DNA from 3 places in the Qipengyuania profunda genome. Region 2 is predicted to be linked to each of the others. Evidence: predicted binding sites of a transcription regulator. Region 2 holds the regulator's gene; each other region holds the start of a gene.

Region 1 (3,276 bases), 290 kb from region 2:
GTGCCAGTGACTGGAGGGCCGGATAGTGGCTGTCATCATAGGTCGCGACGGTAAATGTCCCAAGCACCTTCAGTTCGGCCAAGGTCCCGAATAGCATTTCATGCGCTTCCAGGGCCGTATCAAGCTTGCCCAGGCTAAGGCTGCCTTTGTACTTACGCTGGGTATTCGCCATCTTATATCCCCTCTTCGCCAGGTTGCGATTTCTCTAGGTCATCGAGAAAGTTCTCTTTTTCCGTATCGTCGCACAGCTTCTGGTCGAACGCTTCTCTGAGACCTGCCCAGGTTGGAACGGTGCCGGGCTCGACTTCCAGCCTCAAAACACTGGCTGCCGTCTGCCGCAGTTCCGGATTTTCGCCGTCCTGTGTGCCGACAAGGTTCCGGAAGCGCTCGTTCAAGGGCGCCGCCAATACCGAAATGTCGTCGCAGGCGCTGGTAATTGCGTTTAGTTCCTCTTCCTGCGCGACGCGATCTGCCTCCGCGGCCCGCGTAATCCGCGCCAGCGCACGGTCGAGGCGGCCGGCGCGCTGCAATCGGTCGAGGTCATCGATCGCTTCATCGAGACTGTAGCGATCTGCCGACAGGGCTTTCTTGCGCGCGATATCCGTTTTGATGCCTGCTCGTTCGGCATCCATCGCGGCAATGATCGCTGGCATGGTGCGGTCGAAGAATACGTTCTCGTCGACAACGGCTCCCGCTCCGGTCGCGATTGCCGTAATGGTGGCCAGCTCGCTGACGTCTGCTTCCTTCGCCAGCGCGGTCGCCCCCGTCAGACCCAGCTGGAGTAGGCCGAAACCCAGTGCGGAGCCGCGACCGCCGCTGCGCAGCTGATCGGTGAAAGTCCGATAACGCTTGTCGATCGCCGAGGTGTAGCTCGCCACCACATAATTGCGGTAGGCGAACCGCGTCATACCGCCGCGAGCTGTGTCAGGGACCTGGTAATAGCTCTTCAGCGCGGTCCCGACCGGGACCAGCGTGCTGGCGTAGAGTTCGGGCACCGTTGCCTGCGATCCGCGTATCGTGGCGCAGCCGCAAAGGCTGACGGCCGCGAGCCCCACGAGTATATCCCTTCCTCTCAACATCCAATCTCTCCCGTTCAAAATTCGCGCGCCACTGGCCGTTCGACTCGATCCCCGAAGAAGGTGACCACGCGCGGCTCGTCCTCCCGATCCCAAACGGCGGGTCGGACTTCCGCTTTATGATAGTGCCCGGACCGATTGTGCCCGGTGTCGGTTGTGCTGGCATGGTCGCTTTCGGCGCGGATCGGCGCACGAAATAACCGGCTCGGTTCAAGCCAAGTTAGAACCCGACACCCGTCGCGAGAATGCTTATTGGCATGGCACCGTAGACGGTGCTCAAGTTCGCAATTTAGCCATGATGAAGATGCCCCCTCATACAAGCCTCGGATGCCTATGACTGGAGAGGATTACATGATCTAATGACAGAACTATTGTAAGTAACGGACATAGGCTGACGTTCACTTACGAGTGCCGCAGTAGGGCGCCTATTCTAGTTGCTGAACCCCGGGGATCCCGTGCGGAACAGAAGGGGCCTGTAAATCGGCGCGAAGCACCCTACATCGCACAGACTTGACCCAAGCGAACAATTCAGGAACACGCGTCCTTCATGGCCCTCACCAAAATTTCCGTCCGCGGCGCGCGCGAGCATAATCTCAAGGGCGTCGACATCGACCTGCCGCGCGACAGCCTGATCGTGATCACCGGCCTCAGCGGTTCGGGCAAGTCGAGCCTCGCCTTCGACACGATCTATGCCGAGGGACAGCGGCGTTATGTCGAGAGCCTGTCCGCCTATGCGCGCCAGTTCCTCGAGATGATGCAGAAGCCCGATGTCGAACATATCGACGGGCTCTCTCCCGCGATCTCGATCGAGCAGAAGACCACCAGCCGCAACCCGCGCTCGACCGTCGCGACGGTGACCGAGATCTACGACTACATGCGCCTGCTGTGGGCGCGCGTCGGGGTGCCCTATTCGCCCGCCACCGGCCTGCCGATCGAGGCGCAGACCGTCTCCAATATGGTCGACCGGGTGATGGAACTGCCCGAGGGCACACGCATCTACCTGCTCGCCCCCGTGGTGCGCGGGCGCAAGGGCGAATACCGCAAGGAACTGGCCGAATGGCAGAAGGCGGGCTTCACCCGCGTGCGCATCGACGGCGAGCTCCATGCGATCGAGGACGCACCCGCGCTCGACAAGAAGTTCAAGCACGACATCGAGGTGGTAGTCGACCGGCTCGCGGTGAAGGAGGGCATTGAGACCCGCCTTGCCGACAGTTTCGAGACCGCGCTCAAGCTCGCCGAAGGGCTTGCCTATGTCGATCTCGCCGATGGCGCAGTGCCGGGGCGCGAGGACGAGGAGGCCGCGGCCGGCGGCGCGATGAAGGGCGCGGGGCTGCCCGCCAACCGCATCGTCTTCTCCGAGAAATTCTCCTGCCCGGTCAGCGGCTTCACGATCGAGGAAGTCGAACCGCGATTGTTCTCCTTCAACGCGCCGCAGGGCGCTTGCCCGACCTGCGACGGCATCGGTGAAAAACAGCTGTTCGACCCGCAGCTGGTCGTCCCCAACGAAGCGCTCAGCCTCAAGAAGGGCGCGGTGGTGCCTTGGGCGAAGAGCAATCCGCCGTCGCCCTATTACATGCAGGTGCTCGCCAGCCTGGCGAAGGAATACGAGTTCGACCTGACCACCCCGTGGCAGGAGTTCGACAAGGAAATCCGCGACATCATCCTCCACGGCACCAGGGGCCGCGCGATCCCGCTGACCTTCAAGGACGGGCGCAAGAGCTACACCGTCAAGAAACCGTTCGAGGGCGTGATCGGCAATCTCAACCGCCGCATGCTCCAGACCGAGAGCGCGTGGATGCGCGAGGAACTGGCCAAGTTCCAGACCGCGCAAGCCTGCGAGACCTGCGGCGGCAAGCGGCTCAATCCCAAGGCGCTCAGCGTCAAGATCCCCGGCCCCGCGGGCCCGACCGACATCGCCACCCCCACGCAGATGAGCGTCGCCGATGCCAAGGCGTGGTTCCTCGGGCTCGACGGACACCTGACCGACCAGCAGGCGCAGATCGCCAAAGCCATCCTCAAGGAGATCAACGAGCGGCTGGGCTTCCTCGACAATGTCGGGCTCGACTATCTCAACCTCGACCGTACTTCAGGTACGCTGAGCGGGGGCGAGAGCCAGCGCATCCGCCTCGCCTCGCAGATCGGCAGCGGGCTCTCGGGCGTGCTCTACGTGCTCGACGAACCCAGCATCGGCCTCCACCAG
Region 2 (3,276 bases):
CAGCAAGGCGGGCGCCGCCGACACGCTCGAAGCGCTCGGTCTCGACATGGAAGCCGCGGGAAGAAGCGCGGAGAAGACTCTGGCCGAATTGGGAATTTGCTTCCTCTTCGCCAAGAACCACCATCCTGCAATGGGGCGCATTCAGCCGATCCGGCAAAAGCTCGGCGTGCGTACCATCTTCAATCTGATGGGGCCTTTGTCGAACCCCGCCGGTGTCAGACGCCAGTTGATCGGCATCGCCCGGCCCGCCTATGTGCCCATCTATGCCGCAGCCACGGCCAAGCTGGGAACCGAGCGCACCTTCATTGCCTCGGGTGACGAAGGGCTCGACGAACTGAGCCTCGCGGGCGGCAACGAACTGGCCGATGTGCAGGGCAATGATTTCGAAATGCGCCGCGTAGTCGCGGTGGAAGCCAACCTGCCGCATTCCCCGGTCGAGGCGATCCGCGGCGGCGATCCGGCGTATAATGCCCGCGCGCTCGAGGCATTGCTCGGCGGGAGCCCGGGCGCCTACCGTGATGCGGTGCTGTTCAACGCGGCAGCGACGCTGATTATCGCCGGTCGTACCGACGACTGGACCGAGGGCGCGGAGATCGCTGCCGAAGCACTGGACTCGGGCAAGGCCAAGGCGCTGCTCGAAAACTGGATCGCAATGACCGCCTGACATGAACAAGCTGGAAGAAATCTGCGCGACCAAGCGCGACGAGGTGGCCGCACGCAAGCGCGATCACACGCTCGCCGATCTCGAAGCGCGCGCGAAGGAGCAGTCGGCGCCCCGTGGGTTCCAGTCTGCCCTCGCTCGGGCACAGCAGGACGGCTTCGGCCTGATTGCGGAAATCAAGAAAGCTTCTCCCTCAAAGGGTTTGATTCGCGAAGATTTCCAACCCGCAGAGCATGCCCGCGCCTATGCTGCGGGCGGCGCCGCCTGCCTTTCGGTGCTGACCGACGCGCCCTATTTCCAGGGCCATGAAGATTACCTCGTCGCCGCACGCGCAGCCTGTGATCTGCCCGCCCTGCGCAAGGATTTCATGGTTGATCCGTGGCAGGTTGCCGAAGCGCGCGCGATCGGAGCCGATGCGATCCTGATCATTGTCGCGGCGCTCGAAGACGGCCTCATGGCCGAGATCGAAGCGGCGGCGCTGGACCACGGCATGGATGTGCTGGTCGAAGTGCATGACCGCGCCGAGATGGAGCGCGCCGCACGCCTTAAATCGCGCCTTATCGGCGTGAACAACCGCGATCTGCGCAGTTTTACCACCGACCTCGCCACCACCGAGACGCTGGCCCCGCTCGCCCCCGAAGGCGCGCTGCTGGTCGGCGAGAGCGGCATCGCGACGCACGGTGATTGCCTGCGGCTGGCGCGTTCGGGCGTCCGCACCTTCCTTGTCGGTGAAAGCCTGATGCGTCACGCGGATGTTGCCGCGGCGACCCGCGCCTTGCTCGGGCGCTGACGCAGCACCTTTGGGGCAAAGCGGGAACAGGTGTTCCTGTGTAAATCACTCGAAAATGGCGGGATTGCTTGACTTGGCGAATCAGGTTGCTTAATTGTTCCGTATTCGTTCACAGCTGTTGTGAACAGGCGATACGGGAGTTCGCACCATGCTGACCGCCAAGCAGCACGAATTGATCCGCTTTATCCAGCAGCGCCTGGAAGAGACCGGCATTTCGCCGAGTTTCGAGGAGATGAAGGAAGCGCTCGACCTCAAGAGCAAGTCGGGCGTCCATCGCCTGATTTCGGCGCTTGAAGAGCGCGGCTTCATTCGCCGCCTGCCCAACCGCGCACGCGCGCTCGAAGTGGTCAAGCTACCCGAGAACGCAGTGATGGGCGCGGCACAGCCCGCCCCTGCGAACGACTCCGTGGTATCGGCGATCACGCCCAAGCCGGTCGCGCCCGCACCCGCCAATGACATCATCGATGTGCCGCTGCATGGCCGTATTGCCGCGGGCGCGCCGATCGAAGCGATCGAAGGCCAGTCGAGCATGCCGGTCCCCGCCGCCCTGCTCGGCCCGGGCGAACATTATGCGCTCGAGGTGTCGGGCGATTCGATGATCGAAGCGGGCATTTTCGATGGCGACTTTGCCTTGGTGAAGCGCACCGACAGCGCCCGCGATGGCGAAATCGTGGTCGCGCTGGTCGACAATGAGGAAGCCACGCTCAAATACCTGCGCAAGGACGCCGGGCGCGTCATCCTCGACCCCGCCAACGGCTCTTACGAACCGCAAGTCTACGATTCGCACCGTGTCCAGGTGCAAGGCAAGCTGGCCGGGCTGCTGCGCCGGTATCACTGATCCCGGGGCGCGCGTCTGTCCTCCGGCGCGCGCCACCAGCCATGCTCGCCCTGGTCCTGCGCCACGGTATCGATACGCCGCGCGCTCAGATAGACCGCTACCCCGCCCTCCCGCTCGAGGAAACGCCGGTCCGCCTTGAGCCATCGTGGGCGGCAACTGCGGGGCAGGAAACGATCGGCGATGACGATGTCGGCGTTCCGGCAGGCTGCGGCCAGCGCGCGCTCCTCCACCAGGTCCCGGCTACGTGCAATCAGGAGCGACCAGGCACGGCTCTCGCGCGTGACGGTCAGCGAACAGAATTCGGCGCTGCATCGGCTGTGCGGCCATTCCGCGATAGCCAGCGGTTGCCGATCGGTCCCGGCGAGCTCGAGCAGGTTCTCCTGCGCGTATCCACCCTCGCTAGCGCGTAGCACCAGCAGCCGTTCGGCCTCGTTCGCAACGCCGATATCGCGCCCGTCGCGCGTGATCAGGATATCGGGCACCGGCGCCTGCATCATCAGGATGGCAGCGACCATGACGGGCCCAAGCCCCCACAGACACGCCCGGCCCTGCCACAGCGCCAGCCACAGCGCGCCGACCAGATACAGCGTGATGGCGCCCATCCCGATCCGCGGGGCCAGCTTGACCGACCCCGGCTGTTCGGCAAACAGATGCGCAATCCCCAGCAACAGGTCGAGCGACTGCCCGACAAGCCACCATACGGGCGCGCCCGCGCCGATGAGGTCGAGCGCCAACGCCAGCGCCACCAACGGCATCGAGATGAAGGTGACCAAGGGAATGGCAACCAGATTGGCCGCAGCGCCGTAAACGCCCGCGCGGTGGAAGTGGAACAGCACGATCGGCATCAGCGCGAGTTCAATGACCAGTCCGGTCAGGAACAGGATCGCGGTTCGCCGCAGGAACCGACGCAGCCCGCTCTGCTCGCGCGGCGCGAGAAAATCGCGCACCGCCTGGACGCTATGCAGCGAGACGATCGCGATAACCGCC
Region 3 (3,276 bases), 1.2 Mb from region 2:
CGTTTGCCCCGGTAACAGTGCCGCGATGAACCCGGCACAGTTCTCCTAGCTCGACGTATCCCTCGGGTGGACGTTCCGCTACCCGCGTCAGATGTGACCACCGCTTCTCGGTAGCGAGACGGTCTCGCCTAATGCGTCGACCACTTCCGAGTTTACCCAGACTTGCGAGGTCATCTACTCTCTGAAAGCTAACAGTCTTGGGTTCCGCACCAATTTCGAAGGTTGTGATCGCTGCGGTCGTGGCAGCATCGGGAAATGGCTGCGCGGTCGGTTCGATTACGGTAATGTTCTTCCCGCCGAGTTCGCCGAGCATCAGCGACCGAACGAGCGAGCCGTAGTTCACGTCAAGCCACTCGGAAGCTGTAACGAATGCCCCTACGTCCTTCTTCTCGGCTTCAAGTGCTGTCGCGAGGAAAAAGTACACGTGGAGCCCAGCGAGTTTGCTCGCCGGCAGTTTCAATTCTGCCGCTCTTTGCGCGAGCCAATCCTTCCACACAGCATCGATCTGATGATGCCTGACGTATGGTGGATTACCGATGTACAGTGTCTGTCCAGCAGTCCTCTCGGTGAAATTTCGGAAGTCACCGAGTATGATCTTTGCCCGCTTTGCATACCCATTCACACACAGATTGGCACGGGCCATCAGGGTTGCGACCGGGTCCACATCAATGCCGACAAGCTGAGCATTTGGGAACGCTCGCCCGGCGGCTGAGAGGAAGCGGCCTGAGCCAACCCCTGGGTCGACAACGCGCGATGGACTTGAGTTATTCGCGGCCCACTGCACCATCGACTGAACAATGCCCTCAGGAGTGTACGTCGCCCCATCAGACCGGCGTGTCTCCGCAGATCGGATTGACGAGAACCCTTCTCCTAAAGGGTCATTTCCGCTGAGAATTGAATCACGCAGCAGAGCCACTCTCTTTGCGGAAACTCGCTGCTTGGCAGAGCTTGCAGCGAGCCTCTTTTCAGCCTCCGATAACCCATGCCCGACATCGAGCGCGCCGAGTTGCAAGGCTGCCGAAATCAGTTCCTTCTCTGACGCGAAGAGAATGGGGAGATCAGTCATCGGACCGCCTCCCGATTTGCGCTTTGGCTCATCGACGTGGTTCCAACAAATTGGAACGGCTGCACCTCAATTTCTCTGTTTTTCTTGCGAGCTTCGGCGATGTCAAATGCAGTCTGCATCTGCATCATCGCTTCCAATGGAAATCCGAATGCCTTCTCCAACCGAACTGCCATCTCTGGAGACAAATGAACTCGTTGGTTGATGAGTTTGGATAGCGAAGGACGCGCGACGCCTAGAGCCTTTGCTGCCTCCGTGACGGATATCCCACGCTCGTCAATCAACTTGATTTTCAAGAACCGACCAGGGTGCCCGGGATGCTCCGTTCTAAACTGTGTCGCAGTACCCATTTGGTATCCCCTTTGCAGTCTATTGCCCTGTAACGCTACGGGTTACAAGTGTACCTTTTTGTTTTTTTTGTTCCACTGTCAATTGGAGCTGAAAGCAGCCTCACGAGCGTCGAGCTAGATAATTCTCTACCTTCTCGACTGTTCGGCGGCGCGGCCTGCGGCCAGCTCGTAGGTCAAGCACGAAGCGCGGATCGCCAACCGCGCGACGACCGAACCGTGTCGCCGAAATGTGCGATTCCTTCAGATGTCGTTCAATGCGATCCAGCAATTTCATGGCCTTCCTCGACTCACTCAACACTTGTGTTCCTGTTTTGTTCTTAGTAGGAAGGTTCCATCGAGTCTAGGAGATTTCCTTCTCTCCTGAGACCGCTAGAAGGAACGACACATGGAACATGTCAGAGAGGAGCTCGATCGCCTGATCCAGCAGCGACGGCTCGGATATTCCTCGATCTCGCGGATGATCGGAAGAAACTCGTCCTACATTCAGCAATTCATCAAGCGTGGATCGCCGCGCAAACTGGATGACGATGACCGGCGCACGCTTGCCAGCTTCTTCGGGGTCGACGAGCAAGTGCTTGGCGGACCGCCCGCACCCATGCGTGACGGGTTGATCGAAATACCCGTGCTCAATGTCGATGCATCGGCGGGCTTTGGAGCGATTGCCGAAAGCGAGACCGCCCATACCCGCTTCGGTTTCGACGAACGCTGGCTTGGCCGGTTGACCCGGGCGAAGAGCGCCAGCCTTTCGATCATCCACGTCTTGGGCGACTCCATGGAGCCGACACTCAGCGATGGCGACGAGGTGCTGGTCGATGCATCGGACCAAGGCTCGCGGCTGCGCGACGGTATCTACGTCCTGCGCGCCGACGATGCGCTGGTGGTCAAGCGCGTGACGCTCAAGCCCGGTGGCCGCAATATCACCATCAGCAGCGATAATTCGGCCTATCCGAGCTGGGACGATGTCGACCGGTCCGAGATCCAAGTGGTCGGACGGGTCATCTGGTTTGGGCGGGCGGTATAGAAAGCTCTCGTCGGCTCAGATCCCGATTTCGAAATGCTTTACCCTTTCCTTCGTGAGTTCGGGCTTGTCACTTGCAGGCGAAGGGCTGCGGACATCCTCGTCTTGCGAAAGGCCCTTGGCCGCTGCCGCCTTGAGCCTTTGCGTTACTTCAAGGGCCGACGCTTTCTCGCCGCTGTTGGACTTGATGGCCCGGCCGAGTTTCTCGGCATTATCTGCAATCAGCGTAAGGCCGTCGCGAAGCCGGGTGACCGTGACCAGGAAAGTCTGCCGATTGGCGAGATTGCGTTCGCGGCTGTCCATCACTGCGATCCCGCGATCCGAAGTAAGTCCCTGCGCCATATGCGCATTGAGGGCGTAGGCGAGGTCCATGCATTTGAGCATGGGGTCGCCGCGGTTCAGGCGGAGCTCCTTGCCCACTGATGTCTCGACCAAGACGCCCTTTGTGTCGATGGCCACGATCCTCGCCTGGTCGGCGTTGAACAGCCCGCGCTTGTGGTCGTTGTCGGTCCAACGGATTTTGTCACCTTCAATGATGGACAGCGATTTGCGCTCGAAGAGCGACAGCCGGCTATCGTCTGCGCCCGGCCGCAAGCGCGCGGGATTGAACTTGCGAAGCCGTCCTTTCCTGTCCTCAAGCACGAGCTGCTTCCGCGCATGGTCAATGGTCTTGACGGTGTAGTCACCCTTGGAGAGTTTCTGGGTGCTGTCGCGCGAGCGGAAGTTAAGGACCATGCCTGGTTGGTAAGTGCGAAGATAGCGCAGCTCCTCGTGTGTCACATTCACCCGCGAATGAACGGTCAGCCGGCCCGATCGTGGGCCGAGCTCGCCGTTGGCCTTGAGTC

What was found. Region 2 encodes LexA, which represses DNA repair genes until DNA is damaged. Its sites were predicted from a motif close to GTTCCNCNCTTGTTCT; they were not measured.
Region 1: a site for LexA is predicted at 1,597-1,612, ahead of uvrA (excinuclease ABC subunit UvrA). Genes of this name have one in related genera too.
Region 3: a site for LexA is predicted at 1,716-1,731, ahead of VWN43_RS12320 (S24 family peptidase). Genes of this name have one in related genera too.

What each region holds. Positions count from the first base shown of each region.
Region 1 covers NZ_CP142675.1:1,510,867-1,514,142, reverse strand. Annotated here, with positions in the region: gene VWN43_RS07970 (hypothetical protein) at 1-172, opposite strand, end outside; gene VWN43_RS07965 (hypothetical protein) at 174-1,055, opposite strand; gene uvrA (excinuclease ABC subunit UvrA) at 1,624-3,276, shown strand, end outside.
Region 2 covers NZ_CP142675.1:1,216,569-1,219,844, forward strand. Annotated here, with positions in the region: gene trpD (anthranilate phosphoribosyltransferase) at 1-664, shown strand, start outside; gene trpC (indole-3-glycerol phosphate synthase TrpC) at 666-1,451, shown strand; gene lexA (transcriptional repressor LexA) at 1,600-2,289, shown strand; gene VWN43_RS06575 (ComEC/Rec2 family competence protein) at 2,283-3,276, opposite strand, start outside.
Region 3 covers NZ_CP142675.1:2,385,630-2,388,905, forward strand. Annotated here, with positions in the region: gene VWN43_RS12310 (N-6 DNA methylase) at 1-1,066, opposite strand, end outside; gene VWN43_RS12315 (HigA family addiction module antitoxin) at 1,063-1,413, opposite strand; gene VWN43_RS12320 (S24 family peptidase) at 1,799-2,434, shown strand; gene mobF (MobF family relaxase) at 2,450-3,276, opposite strand, start outside.